DNA from 3 places in the Paenibacillus sp. RC334 genome. Region 1 is predicted to be linked to each of the others. Evidence: riboswitches for the same ligand, from Rfam matches in the RefSeq annotation. Region 1 holds a riboswitch; each other region holds the start of a gene.
What was found. Region 1 has a riboswitch for cobalamin ahead of cobJ (precorrin-3B C(17)-methyltransferase). Riboswitches for the same ligand answer to the same signal wherever they lie in the genome.
Positions count from the first base shown of each region.

Region 2: another riboswitch for cobalamin. It lies ahead of QMK20_RS25875 (ABC transporter substrate-binding protein); the one in region 1 lies ahead of cobJ (precorrin-3B C(17)-methyltransferase).
Region 3: another riboswitch for cobalamin. It lies ahead of QMK20_RS06745 (ABC transporter substrate-binding protein); the one in region 1 lies ahead of cobJ (precorrin-3B C(17)-methyltransferase).

Region 1 is NZ_CP125370.1:5,360,695-5,366,483, forward strand. It holds gene QMK20_RS24610 (sirohydrochlorin chelatase) at 1-354, opposite strand, end outside; gene cobJ (precorrin-3B C(17)-methyltransferase) at 450-2,282, opposite strand; cobalamin riboswitch at 2,597-2,782, opposite strand; gene QMK20_RS24620 (LOG family protein) at 2,840-3,394, opposite strand; gene QMK20_RS24625 (uroporphyrinogen-III synthase) at 3,567-4,412, opposite strand; gene QMK20_RS24630 (GerAB/ArcD/ProY family transporter) at 4,520-5,686, opposite strand.
Region 2 is NZ_CP125370.1:5,646,044-5,651,832, forward strand. It holds gene QMK20_RS25860 (ATP-binding cassette domain-containing protein) at 1-141, opposite strand, end outside; gene nikC (nickel transporter permease) at 138-953, opposite strand; gene nikB (nickel ABC transporter permease) at 969-1,898, opposite strand; gene QMK20_RS25875 (ABC transporter substrate-binding protein) at 1,914-3,497, opposite strand; cobalamin riboswitch at 3,705-3,902, opposite strand; gene QMK20_RS25880 (nucleobase:cation symporter-2 family protein) at 4,609-5,789, opposite strand, start outside.
Region 3 is NZ_CP125370.1:1,418,276-1,424,064, forward strand. It holds gene cbiB (adenosylcobinamide-phosphate synthase CbiB) at 1-653, shown strand, start outside; gene QMK20_RS06740 (histidine phosphatase family protein) at 698-1,447, shown strand; cobalamin riboswitch at 1,648-1,841, shown strand; gene QMK20_RS06745 (ABC transporter substrate-binding protein) at 2,049-3,053, shown strand; partial or broken gene QMK20_RS06750 (FecCD family ABC transporter permease) at 3,050-4,087, shown strand; gene QMK20_RS06755 (ABC transporter ATP-binding protein) at 4,092-4,958, shown strand; gene cobT (nicotinate-nucleotide--dimethylbenzimidazole phosphoribosyltransferase) at 5,040-5,789, shown strand, end outside.

The sequences.
Region 1 (5,789 bases):
CTCTTTCAAGCGACTTTGCAGAATACTGACAATTTTTTCGTGAACGCCAATCGGACGTCCATATACAAATTCCACCTGAGGGTATTTAGCCTTCGCACGATCAATCGCCATCGGAATATCAATTTTGGCATGTCCCGCCGCGAACAGAATAATCGGAACAAGCACGACTCGCGTCGCCCCTTGTTCCACACATGCCTGCACACCCTCAGCAATGCTGGGCCGTGTCAACTCCAAAAAACAGGTTTCCACACACATATCCGGCACACGATCTGCCACCGCCTGTGCAAACTCCAGCAGCTCCCGGTTCCCCTCCGGGTCCCGACTTCCATGTCCAACCAACAATATTGCATTCACTGCTGTATTTTCCTCCTCATCAAAATAGGGATGACCTGCAAGACGCCCTATTTTATCTATATGCTTACATCCATAAAAACAGGCTTTCTAGCCCATTAATCACCACAAACGGCATTCACTTCCACTATTGCAGGCGCATCTTCATGCCGAAAACCCGCTACCACGCCCACACGCTTGAAAAATTTATGAAAACGCTCGTTCGGATGCCCTTTTTCCTTATATTCAGCGATGACGTTCTCAACGATATCCGTAATCTGATCCCCCGGAATGCCCTCTGCCACAGGTTGAGCGGCATGAGCGTTGCGTCCGAATTTTTTGCCGCCGAGGAACAGATCGTATCCTCCCTTGCGGTACACAATCCCGATATCCTCCAGCACCGCTCCATAGCAGGCCATACCGCAGCCGTTCAAAGCAATGCTCGTTTCCTTGGGTGCCTGCAATCCGCCCAGTACAACCTGTAGATGCTCTGCCACAGGCACAGCGTCATCCTTCTCCATATTGCAGAAGTCGCACGCCTTCACCTTAAACACATCGCCAATCGGCATCACGATGAATCGTTCATCCCGCAGCCGCCCTACCAGCTCCTCCGGGTCCGCGCACGGCACGCGCAGCACGATCTGGTGATCCGGCGTGTACTCCAGCTCGCCTTCATCACCCGCTACCTCGGCGAGCAGCGCCATCTGGCGAGCGGTGAACTTCTTGTTTCCCACGCCGGGGGAAACGCCCACCTCAAACAACGCAGGCTTGCCAAAGCTGCCTGTCGCTGTTGCAGCCGTAGCCACCGCTCCGGCCACGGCTGCCGTTCCAGCGACGCTCACGGCGGGCGCTTGCCCGCTCCAGCGCGCGCTCGCTTCGCCCGGCAGCTTACCGCCCGCAGCGAGGCGGCTCAGCGCCTCCGCTGCCAGCGATGCCGGGACCGCCCCGGCTTGCGCCGCAGGCGCGGCCTGCACGGCAGCCACCGCTTGCGGGCGTGCCTGCGTGGCAACCGCCGCAGCAGCACCGCTCGCGGAAGGCGCGGTCCCGCCAGCTCCCGCAGGGGCTGGCACTGCGGGAGCTGCGCCTGCCTGCGACGCATTCAGCGGGCGTTCCTCTTGCGCGCCCAGCGACCACGGCTCCGCTTCCGTGCGAAGCCGCTGATGCGGCTTGAGCGCCTGCTCGGTCGCATCCAGCGTATACTTGCGCTGATACCCGCGCGGCGTCACGATCAGGCCGTCATACACCATTGTCGAGGAATTGCCGATAATGACGGTCGTCAGCATACCGATATCATGGTTCAGCATGTCCTCCAGCGTCGTCACTACGACTTGCTGACGGTCACGGTAAGCACTCTTGACCAACCCGACCGGAGTCTGCGGATCACGGTAGCGCAACAAAATGGACTGCGTCTCAACTATCTGGCGTGTACGCCGACCACTGCGCGGATTGTACAGTGCAATGACAAAATCTGCCGAAGCTGCCGCTTCTACACGTTTCACAATCGTTTCCCAAGGGGTCAAATGGTCACTCAGACTGATCGTGCATGCATCATGCATGACGGGCGCACCCAACAGCGAAGCACAGGACTGAATCGCCGATATTCCCGGCACGACTTCTACCTCAACCCCGTCCTCACGACGCCACCCCTTTTGCATCAGCACTTCGTACACTAACCCGGCCATGCCATATACGCCTGCGTCTCCACTGGAAATGACGGCTACCTTCTTGCCCATCTCCGCCTGTCGAACCGCCTCCTGCGCACGGCTCACTTCCTCTGTCATCCCTGTGCGCACAATCTCCTGTCCGTTCAACAACGGACGGATCAGATCCACATAGGTGTTGTAGCCGATAATGACCTCACTCTCGGCCAGCGCATCCAGCGCCCGTTTGGTGATATGTTCCATATCCCCCGGTCCGAATCCAATCACGAGCAATTTTCCTAATTGGCTCATCGTTATCCTCCTTCTTAAATCTAGGCTATGTTTTCCACACTTCTATCTATTTCACTTGTATATGGACATCCTGTAACTCAAAAAAACCCATCCTGCCCGGATGGGTTTCCTATGTACGCATCGTATCATCAGACGGACACAGCATAAGAAGACACTTCTTGTCTTCCGCCATCGTGTCGTTGCTTTCCATCTGCCTGTTCACGCTTGAAACGCTTCTGCACGTTCAGCTCCACGCAAACCTGTAAGCAACATGGAAAAAGCAGCGTGCGCCTGATTTCCTGATTTCGTACACCCATCCTCTCCGCGAAGGTTAACGGTGCATACAGATCAAGGTAGGTCTCCTGGCTCGGCATCAACAGATTTTTTCGTCTTCCCCGTTTTCTTACGAGTGACGTCTGAAAAAATCCTCTTCCTTACAGTGGCGGGACCGCTCGGGACTTGCACCCGATTCCCTGTTACCCTTCGTTCCATCGCAAAGGCACCTTGTCTGTCCGCTATTTGATTATGGGTCTTATCATAACCTTGGCTCAATCAGTTGCGCAAGCATGAAAAACGCTTTATTTCAAGTTCTCTGCCTTATTTTTTAACATATGCAACAATTCGTCCGGGTCCGCAGAGATACTCAGCAGCGTTGGGTGGTCAACTCCGGTAAATCCCTCGCGCACACTATGACGCACCATTTCCGCCAACGGGTCAAAATATCCGTTCACATTCAGCAGCCCGATGGGCTTGCGATGAATGCCGATTTGCGCCCAACACAGCACCTCGAACAGCTCCTCAAAGGTTCCCAAGCCACCCGGAAGGGCAATGAATGCGTCGGCCATTTCGCTCATCACCGCTTTGCGTTCGTGCATGCTCGCCACCTCAATAAATTCGCTAACTCCCCGGTGGATAATCTCTGCATCGAATAAGAGGGTCGGCATAATCCCGGTGACCTGACCGCCCCCTGTCAGCATCGCATTCGCGACCTCGCCCATCAGCCCCTTGCTGGAGCCTCCATAGATTAAACGGACATGATGTCTCGCCATAGCCTCTCCAAGCTTGCCTGCCTCCTGAAGATATACCGATGAATGTCCGGGTCTGGACCCGGCAAATACACAAATGGAATTCATAACGTCTCAGCTCCTATTCTGGTATCCCGCATCGAGGCTTTTTCATTATATTAAATAAATATTTTCGCTATAACAAAAACTTCTGTCGATGCATTTCCAACAAAAAAAAGATAAAGACCCTGTAGGCCCTTATCTTCATTTTACCCTTTATCGCAAGGATATGGGTTAGTTTTCAGTTCACAACTTCAAGACCGCAGCCGTGCACCGAGGCGCTATGCTCAAAATATCTTCCCAGCTCCACCATCATAGCGCCCATTCGTTCCTCCACCGGAAACACAATCCGTTCAATCCCTTCCTCCAAAATGGACTGCGCCGTCACCTTGCCTACCGACACAGCGATCACATCCTGGCGAAAAGCTTCCAGCACGTCTTCCATCTGCTTCTGGTCCCTCGCATATTGAGCCAAAAAGCGGATCTGTGGACCGCTGGTGAACGTAACAGCATCAACATTACGATTCACGATATCCGCCAGCAACGCTTGCAAATTCGCTTCCTCTGGTGGAATATGCTTGTAAGGAAGCACCTGCCGGGTTACTGCCCCCTGCTCGTCCAGCCACTTCACCAGCCGTGGGGCCGGATCACCATGCAGCTGCAACAGCACTTCCTTCCCCTTCAGATCATACGGCGCAAAAGCACGCGTTAACCCGGTCAAGCTTCCATCCTCGTCTCGTACATCTGGCGTGAAGCCACGCTTTTTGAGTCCATTGACCGTCTTGTAGCCCCGCGCCGCAATATTTGAGCCTAGCAGCAGCTCCATAATCTGTTCCGCCACGCCCATATCCTCCGCCATATCGAACAGCGCGTCCAGCCCCATACCTGTCGTAAAAATGTTCCAGTCCGGCGGCCGCTTCACCCACGATACAACCGCATTGCGCAGCTCAATATCATCCAGAAAAACCGTGCCCTGGGCCGGACGCTGCACTGGCTCGCCTCCCATTTTTGCAACCAGCATTGCCATTTCGTCTGCTTTACGGGGACCGGCAAGAGCAACTCTCTTGCCTGCCATGCGTTGTGCCATCCTGTTCCCTCCCTTGTAGAAATCGAAGTCATAATCCTTTCTACCAAGTATACAATTAGAGGGCTGAAAGACAAATAAGAATTCTTTTTCCTATGAATACAGTAAACTTATAAGTTAGCTTGTTCTGTTCTGCTTGCCTGCTGGCTTTCTTGCTGGCTTTCTTGCTGGCTTGTGCTATCCTGCTTCTCTCCAGATGGCTTATGATATTCGTTATATTCTTCAGGCTTGGGTCGGAGCAGCAGCCATAGCACAAAAGGCATGAAGACAAAGAAAATAATCATCACCATCGTCCACTCCCGGCTAAAATCATAAATTTGGACGATATTAGAAAACAGCATAAAGGAACAGACATAACCCAACAAGCCTACGGGCCAAACCATCAGACTCCCCCGTGTATGGGCAAACATGCGCTTTACCGCCAAACTGGTAACGTACAGATCAACACCAATCTTTGTAAGCAGGGTTGGTACAGTCAGTGCAGCCACAAACAAGTCGAACCGATCCAGAAAGTCGGTTAACTGCAACTGACGCGCCAGTTCATACGATGGATAAAACAGCCGCGACAAGATAGGAACTCCAATAACCAGCTCCTCCAGCAGCACCATGATGATCATAAAAGCGGTTCCGGTCAAATGTCCTAGCCACGCGCTCCGGGGACCATAGCTTTTTCCCGAAATCACAAAAGGCAGCAGCATAATATCTGCCATATATCCGAGCATACGCCAGCTACCTTTGATAACTCCATTTACATCCGGGTGCAAAATCGGTCTCAGTGCCGAAAAATCCATATTACGCCCGAAAACAAGCGGCATCGTCAGCATCGTCAGAACCGACAACGGTACAAAAATCTCCGCCATATTCACAATCGTGCTTATACCGCCCTTAGCCATGAACGTTAAGGTCAGCAGCATAATAAGGGATATGACGACAATCGGAGTCAGCGGCAAAAGTACAATTCCAACCAGATCGGTAATAATTCTCAGATCTCGTGCAAAAATGATCAGGAATAAAATAATATAAACCACAAGCAGCATACGCCCTAGCACGGGGTGAGAGCTGACTATGGCCTGTAGCAGATCCTGATCCGGAAAACGCCGCTTAAGCTTCAACATCGCCCAGATCGGCAAGCATATTACGATGGCAGCAATCGCACAGGTCCAATAGGCATGCTGATGCGCGTAATCTGCTGCCTGCGTCGGAGCATGCACAATGGTAATACTGACCTCCATCAACATACCAAGCAGCACGATTTGTCTGGTTGTGAATTGCTTCATACAGGTACATCCTCCTTTTGGCCGCAGGCATCCATTACATGCGTTGCAATGCAGCCGACGTATGCATATCAATGAACCGGATCATTTCCAAGTCTTGCTTCAT
Region 2 (5,789 bases), 290 kb from region 1:
CCCACCTGCGTACGCACCTGCTGCTGCGCCAATACGTGTACCCGCTCCTGTGCCTATGGGGCATATCTCCAGATGTTCCACGTGCAACATTGGCTTGCGCCCTACCATATTTCCTTTCATCTGTCCTGTCCCATCCTTCATTCTGCCGCCCCCTTTTCGGAGAATCGGTCTCCCAGAAGCTGGCACGCAAGCACAAACAGCATAATCGCCAAGCCCGGAAAAATCATGACATGCGGCGCCACCTGAAAATACGACGTCGCATCATGCAGCATCACGCCCCATTCCGGCTTAGGCGGCTGTACGCCCAGCCCCAGAAAGGAAAGTCCGGCAACCATAAGCACCACTCGCCCGATGTCCCAAACCGCATACACAAGCAGCTGTGGCAGCACTTGTGGCAATACATAACGTCTCAGTACGCGCACATGTGAATTACCGGATAAACGGGCGTATCTCACATAGTCCTCCTGACAGGCTTTTTGAACAAGGGTGCGAATATACCGAACATACCCGGCCCACCGTACCGCAATAATGGCTAAGGTCATGTTTACAAAGCCCGGACCCAAGATACCCACAATCGCCACCGTCAAAATAATATCGGGAAAAGCAAGCACTCCGTCAATCACCCGCATGACTAGCTGATCCACACGCCCGCGCACATAGCCAATGAGCAAGCCTATCGGCAAACTGATGCAGAGCGTGGCTGCTGTAATCGCACAGGCAATCAGTACGCTTGTCCGAATGCCGTAAATCAGCCGTGACAGTACATCCCGACCCAGATGATCCGTACCAAATGGATATTTCCGACTAGGTGGTGCCAAACGGTTCAGAAGGTCCACATCAAGAGGATCGTGAGGAGCAACCCATGGAGCCAGTACCCCGAGCAGCACGATCAGGCCCAGCAGCACTCCTCCTGTCAGTAAGCTCCCTTTGAAGGACAGCCGCATGTTTTTCATTTTCAACTTCCTCCCCTAACGCAAACGCAACCTTGGATCTACAGCCGCCTGGACCACATCTACCAAACACTGAACACCTACGATTAAAAATGCAGCAAAAATAACATACCCCTGAATCACTGGATAATCCCGCTGCGTAATCGCATCTATAAAATACTTGCCTAAACCCGGCCATGAAAAAATCGTCTCTACGATGACATTGCCCGCCAGCATAAATGACAGATTCGTGCCTAACAGCGTGATGATCGGCAAAATCGCATGCTTGAATATCTCAAAAAACAGAATATGCGTGCGGGAAAAGCCTCTGGCCTTCGCCGCCTTCACAAAATTCCGGTCACCCAGCTCCAGCATTTGGGCACGCAGCACACGGGCTTGCACAGCCCCCAAACCTGCCCCAAGGGTCAGCGCTGGCAGTACCAAATGAGTCCAATCTTCCCGACCCATGGACGGGAGCCAGCCCAAACGGACGGAGAACAGGTAAATCAGCAGAAAGCCAAGCCAAAAAGAGGGGATGGACGATCCGAGCAGTGCAAACAGCCTTCCCAGACGATCCAGCCAACCGCTGGATTTTACCGAGGCAGCCAGCCCCATCCCAAGAGTCAGCAACGTCATGACGGCAAAGCCCGCCGAGGCCAGCTCCACGGTAGCAGGCAGTCTGTTCCACAGCTCGGTTAGCACCGACTCCTTGGATACATAGGAGGTGCCCCAGTGCCCTGTGAACACATCCCGCAGCCAGTTTACATACTGAATATGAAGCGACTCGCTCAAGCCCAGCTCCTTCCGCAGCGCCGTCAACGCCTCCTCAGAGGCAGGCACATTATGCGCGGTGAGCAGAATGGTAGCAGGGTCGCCGGGAGCCAGCCTCATCAGCACAAACGTCAGCGTGGATACAACGAACACAATGATGACCAGTTGCGCCATACGTTCCAGAATAAAACGAATCATAGGGTATGCAGTCCGTTATTCCGCAATATCGGATTGCGCCGTAATGTAGTAATACTCAATCGGATGCGGTGTAAAGCCCTCAACCCCTTTTTTCACCCCAAATACATTATCAGGGTGAACAATAAACGACTGCGGCAAATCGGTATTAATGATATCCAGCGCTTGCAATGTCACGGCATTACGCTGTGCTGTATCCTTCGCCAGCTTCAAGCTGCCAAGAAGGTTCTCCAGCGGTTTGGAACCATAACGGCTTACATTGGCCTCGCTTTTAGAGGAATAAAACATGTCCATAAAATATTGCGGCTCCCCCGTATGGGCAGTCAGCATACTGTACATGGCAAAATCCCAATCGTTTTTGGTTAGCGCCTCGTCGATATTTTCCACCTTGCGGATCTTCACCTGGATGCCCTCTTTCAGCAGTTGGCTCTGAATCACCTCAGCCATGACTGAAAGCTCTGGACGCTGAGGGAAGGTCAGCAACGTAACCTCGAACGGCTTGCCTTGCTTGGTCCATGTACCTTGGGCATCCTTTTGCCAACCATCCTTCGTCAACAACTGCTCCGCCGTTCCGTCCAGCGCTTTACGTTCCACCTTGCCGAAGAAGAGAATGCTCGGGAATGGGCTGCTTGCCTCCGTACCATAGCCTCTCATGATCGCACTCACAATGGATGCACGTGGTATCAGGCTGTCCACTACTTTGCGGTTCGCGGCATCCTTGAACACAGGCGACTCCATGTTATACACGATCATATGAGTGCGCAAAGAGGGAGCCGACAGCACTTGCAGCTTATCGTTCTTTTTTAATACCTCCGCGTTATCCACCGGAATATCAGTCGCTACATCTACTTCGCCAGATTGCAGCGCCAACAGGCGTGAATTGCCGTCCGTAATGAACTTCATCGTTGCTTCAGCCAGCCGTGCCTTCTCGCCCCAATATTCGTCATAACGCTCTACGACCAATGACTGATCCTTGTTGAACGCTTTAATTTTAAAAGCACCTGTCATCGCAGGGTAGCTCTGCTCATCCTTCATAGACGCTACATCCAGCACAATCGTCGATGGATCAGCCAGATTGGACACCAGCGCTGAATTGGGCTGGTTTGTCGTGATTTTCAACGACAGCCGCCCAGTTACATCAATCGACTTTACGTCTAGCAAATCCTTTGCCAAATGGCTTTTCTCGATGGAGCGCAGCAGGGAAGCCTTCACACTTTCCGCGTCCATACTCTTTCCGTCATGAAAAGTGACCTTATCCTGCAAGCTGAACGTCCAAACTGTGGGACTGTCCTGCTTCCATTCCTTGGCCAGCCAAGCCACTGGTTCCAGCTTTTCATTCAAACGGACAAGTGTCTCACCTGCGCCGGACCGCATGACATCCCAGCTATTGTCTCCGTGCGGGTCAACGCCCGACGGTTTCCACGTATACGCCATCACCAGTTTCTTATCTGCTGTAGCCTGTTGTGTGGATGTGTTCTCGCCCTTGCTGGGGCTATCCGCCGTCTTATTAGTTGTCGAGCATCCCGAAAGAGCCATAACTGCCAGCAGTAGCATCACCCCTGTACATATAAACCATGAACGCTTTTTACGATTGCTTATCATTCTATTGACTCCCCTCATCTTGTAATCTCATACATACCTAACGCGAAAAAAGCATCCCCGACCGCTTAATCAGCAGTCAGAAATGCTTTCATTATAAAATGCCTAAGCTCACCCTCTTCACCCTCTAAAAACAAGGGGGATCGGATCGGTTTCAGACATTCCCGTATGCAGCACGCCTAACCACCTCCCCAGCATCCCGTGAGTCTGACAGTGATGTTAAAACAGGCAGGTCTCCTGACTTCAGGCTTATCTCTCAGGCCTTCCCGGTTCTTCACAGTTCCAGTGGCTGTTCCGAAAGCTACAGCAATTCCCTGCTGATGCCTGTATACAGTGGCGGGTCCGTGTCGGAATCTACCGAACTTCCCTTTTAAGTGAACACGCACAACAGCCATCTACATGATTTCAGCGAAACCCTGTAGGTGGAAAGTCCGGTTCACACCTGTTTTCTTCCTTTATTCCTCTATATTACGAATTAGGACTATCTTATTTTGTTGTTACAGGCCTGTCAACAAATGTCGCATAATAATTTAAATTTTAATGATACAGCGAGAAACAAGGCTGTGGCTTTGCGTTGCGTGTACGCAATGGACGTGATAAAATTAGGTATAGAGATAACCACCGTGTCCGTATACTAAAAAGAGTCTTCGCCGCTACCAACGGCAAAGACTCTTAGGACTTGAAAGGCTGTGGATCACCACGGCGCGCTAAATGCTTAGCTAAACCCACCGTTAGGCGCCTAACCTAATTACGCGGTGGGTTTTCGCTTGTTCCGAAATTTCCGACGTAGCCAGCGATAAAGTTTACGAATACTAAACACCAGGCTTAGTAACGTAACCATCCAACGCAACACATCGTAGCACGACACAAGGTTGACCATCGGCTTCACCCCCTTTCGGGAAGCTGCGCCGTGGTCTGAAAACATCCACCACTATTCAAAATCCATAAGGTAGATTATACCATGACCTCGCCTACCACTCTAGCAAATTCTTCTAATAGAATCTCAAACCCCGATCTTCATACAGGAAGAGGGTTTTATCAATAACTCTATGCCAAAAAGCCGGAAAAAGAGGCTTACGTCCTCTCTCCGGCTGTCCTTACCTATTACTAATCATCAAACCTTCTGCGGAACCTCCGCCACCGTCACACCTTTGACCGCTTCGCCTTGTTTTTTCGTTAAAACGATATTCAAGACAATCGCTGCGATCGAACCGGATACGATACCGTTTTGCAGCAGCATTTTGGCAAAGCTCGGCAGTTGGTCGAACATTTGGGGCAGCACGGCAGAGCCGAGGCCCACCGCAATGCTACATGCCGCGATCAGCAGATTGCTTTCCTTCCTCAAGTCCACTTCTGACAAAATAGACATGCCCGACGCAGCAACCGAACCGAACATGACGATCATCGCCCCTCCCAGCACAGCATTAGGAATCACTGTCGTTAAGGCAGCCAGTTTGGGCAACAGACCAAGAACAACCATAATACCACCCGCAGCAAAAATAACGTTCCGCGACTTGACACGTGTTAATGAGATCAGACCTACATTTTGCGAGAATGCCGTGTAAGGAAACGCATTGAAAATACCCCCGAGCATAATCGCAAGTCCCTCAGAGCGCAGCCCATTGACGATTTGCTTCTGCTCTACCTTCTGGTCAATCGCCTTGCCCACTGCCAAATAAACGCCCGTAGACTCGACCATGCTGACAATATTAACGATAATCATTGTACATACTGCCATAATGCTAAACTCAGGCTTACCAAAATAAAACGGCTGTGCAACACTCACCCAAGACGCTTGCGCCACTGGAGCAAAATGTACCATCCCCATCGCATAAGCGACCACGGTACCCGCAAATAGACCGATGAGCACAGAAATCGAGCGCAAAAAGCCCTTGGCCAACCGATTCACAAGTAAAATAACCAGTAAAGTAACTAACGCCAGCAGCAAATTACGCGGCTGTCCAAAATCCGCGCTGCCCTGGCCCCCTGCTACGTTATTCATCGCCACCGGAATGAGGGACAGGCCGATAATCGTAACCACCGAGCCCGTAACCACCGTCGGGAAAAAGCGTAGCAGCTTGCCATACAACGGTGCCGCGAGCACCACGAATATACCGGATAAAATAATGGCTCCGTACGCGGTCGCCAAATTCGAGGTCGACGCAATCGCGATAATCGGACCCACCGCCGTAAACGTACAGCCCAGAATGACAGGCAATCTACTGCCGAAAAACCGTGTGCCCATAATCTGCAACAACGTGGCAATCCCACAGGTGAACAGATCCGCAGCTACCA
Region 3 (5,789 bases), 2.0 Mb from region 1:
TGGCGGTGTATCGCGAATTGAAGGCAGGTGACCTGTCTGCGGCACGCCGGGAGCTGGGGATGATCGTCGGGCGGGATACGCAGCGGCTTGATGAGCCTGAGATTGCGCGCGGTACCGTCGAAACGGTGGCTGAAAACATCGTGGACGCAATTATTTCCCCGCTTTTTTATGCCCTGATCGGGGGAGCACCATTAGCTCTGGCTTATCGTGCTGTGAATACCCTCGATTCCATGGTTGGCTACAAAAATGAAAAGTATCTGCATTTGGGCTGGGCCTCGGCACGTCTGGATGATGTGGCTAATTACATTCCGGCACGCCTGACAGTGGGTATGCTGGTAGTAGCGGCGTGGGTTTATGGGCATGATGCTGGACGTAGCTGGCGTATGGTAAGGCGAGATGCGCGGCTGCATCCCAGTCCGAACAGTGGCTTTCCAGAATCAGCAGTTGCGGGTGCGTTGGGAATTCGTCTCGGGGGCTATAATGTATATCATGGCGTGCGCTCTTTCCGTGCATATATGGGAGAACTGGTGCGACCGATGGAGCCGGAGGATATCCGACATACGATTCGGCTGATGTTTGCCGTGTCCAGTATGTTCGTGGGATTGTGTCTGTTCGTGTCCGCCGGATGCTATGCACTGGGGTGGACGCAGTGATGAAGCGTGACGCACCGAACACCGGCAATAGAGCAGGAAGTGACATGACCTTGAAGCATTATTTTACAGAACACCCGCAATGGGATTTGGAGCTTGTGCTGGTACGTCACGGCACAACCTTATGGAACAGGGAACGTCGATACCTGGGGCACTCCGATCTGGGCTTGCTACCGGGAGCAGAGCAGGAATTAGAGTCTTTGCGGGAAAAATTACAGAGACATTCCTTTGCCCGAATCTATTGTAGTGACTTGATACGTTGTCGTCAGACCTTGCAGATCATTTTGCCAGAATCGGAACTGAAACCAGATAATATGTCTGCTTGGTCTGCCACCATGGAACCACGTCTGAGAGAGCTTCATTTTGGGGAATGGGATGGAAAAACGTATGATATGCTCAAGGATGTGGCGTTGTACCGCGCGTGGATTGATGAGCCGCAACGGGTTACGCCGCCGGGTGGAGAGTCCTGGAAAGACTTTGTGAACCGCCTGGGTGAATTTCTATACTCTTTGTATGAGTGGCGTAAAATGATGGAGATTCAGAAAACAGGTTTGTCTGATGCTCCACCTTCTGTTCTGGTCGTCACGCATGGTGGAGTGATTCGTCAGTTGGCTTGTATGCTGGTACCGGGTCATGATTTTTGGAGCCTGAATCCGAAGCCGGGAGCGGCAATTACGATTCGGTTGAGTTTGGCACAAAAGCCATTTGCAGATTTAACCGCCACCCGTTCTACAGAATCACATCCAGATTTGGCTACAGGGCATAAGTTCACCGGATGGCTGGTGGAGCAGGCATGATGTTTATAGCTCTGGCTCCGCATTTGCTACTCCCGAATAACCTGGATGAACTGACTACGCTATACTTCTCATGATCACAGACATAGGGCAGGTAAACAGGCGGTTTGGGTTGTAAGCCAGTCTTTTTTAACCTATAATCATCAAGTAAAAGAACGGCTTGACCAACACTACATCAAATATCCAGCAGACGAGGTCGGTGCAGCGGGATGAAACCCTCGGGTTCTTTCCGGTGCGCTGTTAAAAGGGAAGCCGGTTTGAATCCGGCGCGGTCCCGCCACTGTAAATGGAAAAATGCCAGCCCGCTCTGCTTTATGTGCCATAAAGCATATGAAGGAGCAACAGGCTGTCGCATGTTTCTGTAAGTCAGGATACCTGCCCGTCCGCCTGTCACCATAGTCCTTCGAGGAAAGGATGACGTGTTCGCAGTGACTGTCCATGCGGAAGAAACTGCCGCCTGCGTACGATCTGCGCTAACGTGACCCCTGTGTCCTTATCTGAGGATGCAGGGGTTTTTTGAAAGGAAAAGAAGGCTGGATTTAGCAGATATCGGATGATGTTCAAGTGACGCTCTTAAAAGAATTTATATGGAGGGGTGTAAATTATGGCAGGGAATAAAATAAAGGTCTGGACTACAGGCTTATTGGCTCTGGTCTTGGCGGTTGTGCTGAGTGCATGTGGAGCTAACGGAAAGAACGCTGAAAATAAAGGGGATCAAGCTTCACAGCAACCGGGGCAGACGGCAACCGCTCAGGAGCCTCCGGGCAAAACGGTCTACCCGCTGACCATTAAGGATGCGACCGGGCAGGAGTTTACGTTCAAAAAAGCGCCGGACAAAATCGTTTCCGTCTCCCCGGCTGAAACCGAGGCGCTGTTCGCCATCGGACTGGATAAGGAAATTGTCGGTGTATCGGACTATTCGGATTACCCGGAAGCGGCTACAAAGAAGCCCAAAGTGGGCGGTATTATGAAGCCGAATGAAGAGGCGATCATTGCTGCGAATCCGGAAGTCGTTTTTGCAGGGATATCACTCAGTGAGCAGGCGACAACCAAGCTGCGTGACATGGGAATTATGATTTTTAAAACCGAGCCGAAAACGGTTGAAGATGTCATGGCTAATATCGAACTATATGGGAAAATTACCGATCATCAGAAAGAAGCGAGAGCGGTAACCGACAAGATGAGAGCCGATGTAGCGGAAGTGAAAAACGGTGTTAAAAATATCGGTAAAGGGCAAAAGCTGAGAGTCTACGTCGAATTTTCACCCGGCTGGACGGTCGGCAAGGGCGAGTTTATGGACGAGCTGATTTCTTTGGCGGGCGGCGAAAATGTGGCTGCAACACAAAAGGGCTGGTATCAGATCAGTGAGGAAAATATTATTGCGGCCAATCCGGACGTCATTTTATACAGCAAAAATGTCAAGGACGACAAAACAGGCCAGACACTGGGCGATATCATCAAAGCCCGTAGTGGATGGGATCAAATATCGGCTGTTCGTCTCAACCGGGTGTTTGCCGTGGATGATAATCTGATCAGTCGGCCGGGTCCGCGTGTAACGGAAGGTCTCAAGGAAGTGGCCAAGGGCGTGTATCCTGAAATTTTCAAATGAATCGTAGACTGATTGGCTTTGGAGGGGCAGGTCTTGCTTTATTGCTGCTGACGCTGCTGCTCTGTCTCGGCATCGGTTCAGCCAAGCTTCCCGTCAGCCAAATCACGGGTATTCTGGTCAACCATCTGCCGTGGTTAGGTGAGACGGTTACACCGGATTGGAATACATCCACAGAGCAGATTATTTTGAAGGTCAGACTGCCGCGTGTGTTACTGGGTATGCTGGTAGGCGCAGCGCTTGCGCTGGCGGGAGCCGGATTTCAGGGTGTGCTGCGCAATCCGCTGGCTGATCCTTACACGTTGGGGGTATCCTCGGGGGCTTCGGTAGGGGCAGCGGTACTGATTTATTGGGGGCTTCAATTTTCATTTGTAGGCGTATGGACACTGCCGCTGGTGGCGTTTACGACCGGAATGCTGACGTTGTGGATGGTGCTGACGCTGGCGAGGGAAGGCGGCAAAATTCCGACGCAAAGTCTCATTTTATCGGGCGTGGTGATGCAATCTTTTCTGGGTGCGGTCGTTTCCTTTCTGACAGCCATGTCCAGGGAGACGGTCAATGAAATATTGTACTGGACAATGGGAAGCCTCAGTCTGCGCGGCTGGTCGTATACAGGCATTCTTTTACCTTATGTGGTCATTGGGCTGGTGTTTCTGTGGAACCGGGCACGAGTGCTGAACATTCTGGCCTTGGGTGAACGTCAGGCGGCTCATATGGGGGTTAATGTAGATGCAACGAAGTTATCTGTTCTGATCATATCCACGCTGCTGACAGCCGCGGCTGTCTCGGTATGCGGAGTGATTGGCTTTGTGGGACTCGTTGTACCGCATATTATCCGTCTGGTGACGGGCCCCGACTATCGGATGATTGTTCCGTTATCCGCGCTGGGCGGGGCTATTTTTATGGCATGGGCCGATACTGCGGCGCGTACATTGCTGGCTCCGACGGAAATTCCTCTTGGTGTCATGACGGCCTTTGTCGGTGCACCGTTCTTCGCATATCTCCTGTACCGGAACAAGAAGCTGCGCAGGGGGGATTGCTGTGAAAGAAGCAAATGGACCACAGGAGACGCGAGTCCGGGCGCTGGAGATTGCCAGTCTGACTCGTGATTTCGGGGAATTCCATGCGTTGAAAAATATAAGCTGGAGCGTAGACGAAGGAGATTGGTGGGGCATCATCGGTCCGAACGGCAGTGGAAAGTCGACGTTGCTGCATCTGCTTTCCGGTGTGGATCACCCGACTTCGGGCAACGTTCTTATATATGGAAAAAAGGTCAGCAGCTATGGCAGAAAAGAGCTTTCCCGTTTTGTGGCTGTACTCCAGCAGGAAGGGCTTCCTCCAGTGGGCTACACGGTAAGGGAAGTTGTGGAAATGGGACGCTTTCCCCATCAGGACTGGTTTGGTAGAGAAAAGGTGGATAAGGAAAAAGGGATGGACCCGGGAATCATCACGGATCGCGTGCTGGAGAGGCTGGGTCTTACTATTTTGGCGGACAGGCCGTTAGACCAATTGAGCGGGGGACAGCGGCAGCGTGTGGCTTTGGCGAAGGTGATGGTGCAGGAGCCGCAGATTTTGCTGCTGGATGAGCCTACAACCTATTTGGATCTGCGCTATCAGCTTGAATTTATGGAGCTGCTGGCGGAATGGCGCCGGGAAACAGGTGTGACGATTATATCTGTTCTGCATGATCTCAATTTGACTGCCCAGTTTTGTGATGATTTGCTTGTGCTCAAGGACGGGATGGTTGAAGGGTTAGGAGCTTCGTCAGAGCTGCTAACAGAGGAACGTATTCGCCATGTGTACGGTGTTGAGCCTGTGATGCTGCCTCACCCGGATAGTGGTGTGCCGCAGCTTTTACTGCGAAGACGTGCAAGGGATGTATCTGGTCAGGGTGAACGACTTGAGTAGCTTGCTTGAGTCAAGTGCTGAAGCAACAGAATTTACGATGAGATCGCTAAACACATATATACGGAGCAGGGAGTGGAAGGCATGAACGAAAAATTACGGCAGTTAATAGACAGCATTGCACAGCCGGATGGGGCGACAGCCTTGGCGGCTTCGGAGCATCTGGATCAATTAACGAAGCCACCGGGAAGTCTTGGAAAGCTGGAAAGTCTGGCTATACAGTTAGCAGGCATTACGGGGGTGGACAAGCCTGAGTTTGACCGTAAAACCGTTATGGTGATGGCTGCGGATCATGGTGTGTGTGAAGAGGGGGTCAGCGCCTTCCCGGCTGAGGTTACACAGCAAATGCTGTATAACATGCTGTCCGGCGGCGCGGCAATTAACGTGCTGGCACGTCATGCAGGAGCAGATGTCAAGGTGCTAGACGTGGGTGTGAACGCAGATGTCGCTCATGCGGATCTGGTGAACCGCAAGGTGCGTATGGGTACCGCGAACATGGCGAAGGGGCCGGCGATGCTGCGTACAGAAGCCGAGCAAGCGGTTTTGGCAGGAGCTGAAGCCGTTGCGGAAGCAGTCAAAGGCGGCACACGACTGTTCGTAACCGGAGAGCTGGGCATTGGAAATACGACGGCCAGCGCTGCGGTCGTATGTGCCCTTACCGGGCTGGAGCCAGAAATAATCGTCGGCCGGGGCACAGGTGTGGATTCGGCTGGGCTGACCCGTAAAATAGCGGTCGTCTGCCGCGCATTGGACGTGAACCAGCCTGATGGGAACGATGCCTTAGATGTACTGACCAAGGTCGGCGGTCTGGAAATTGCCGCATTGGCAGGCGTC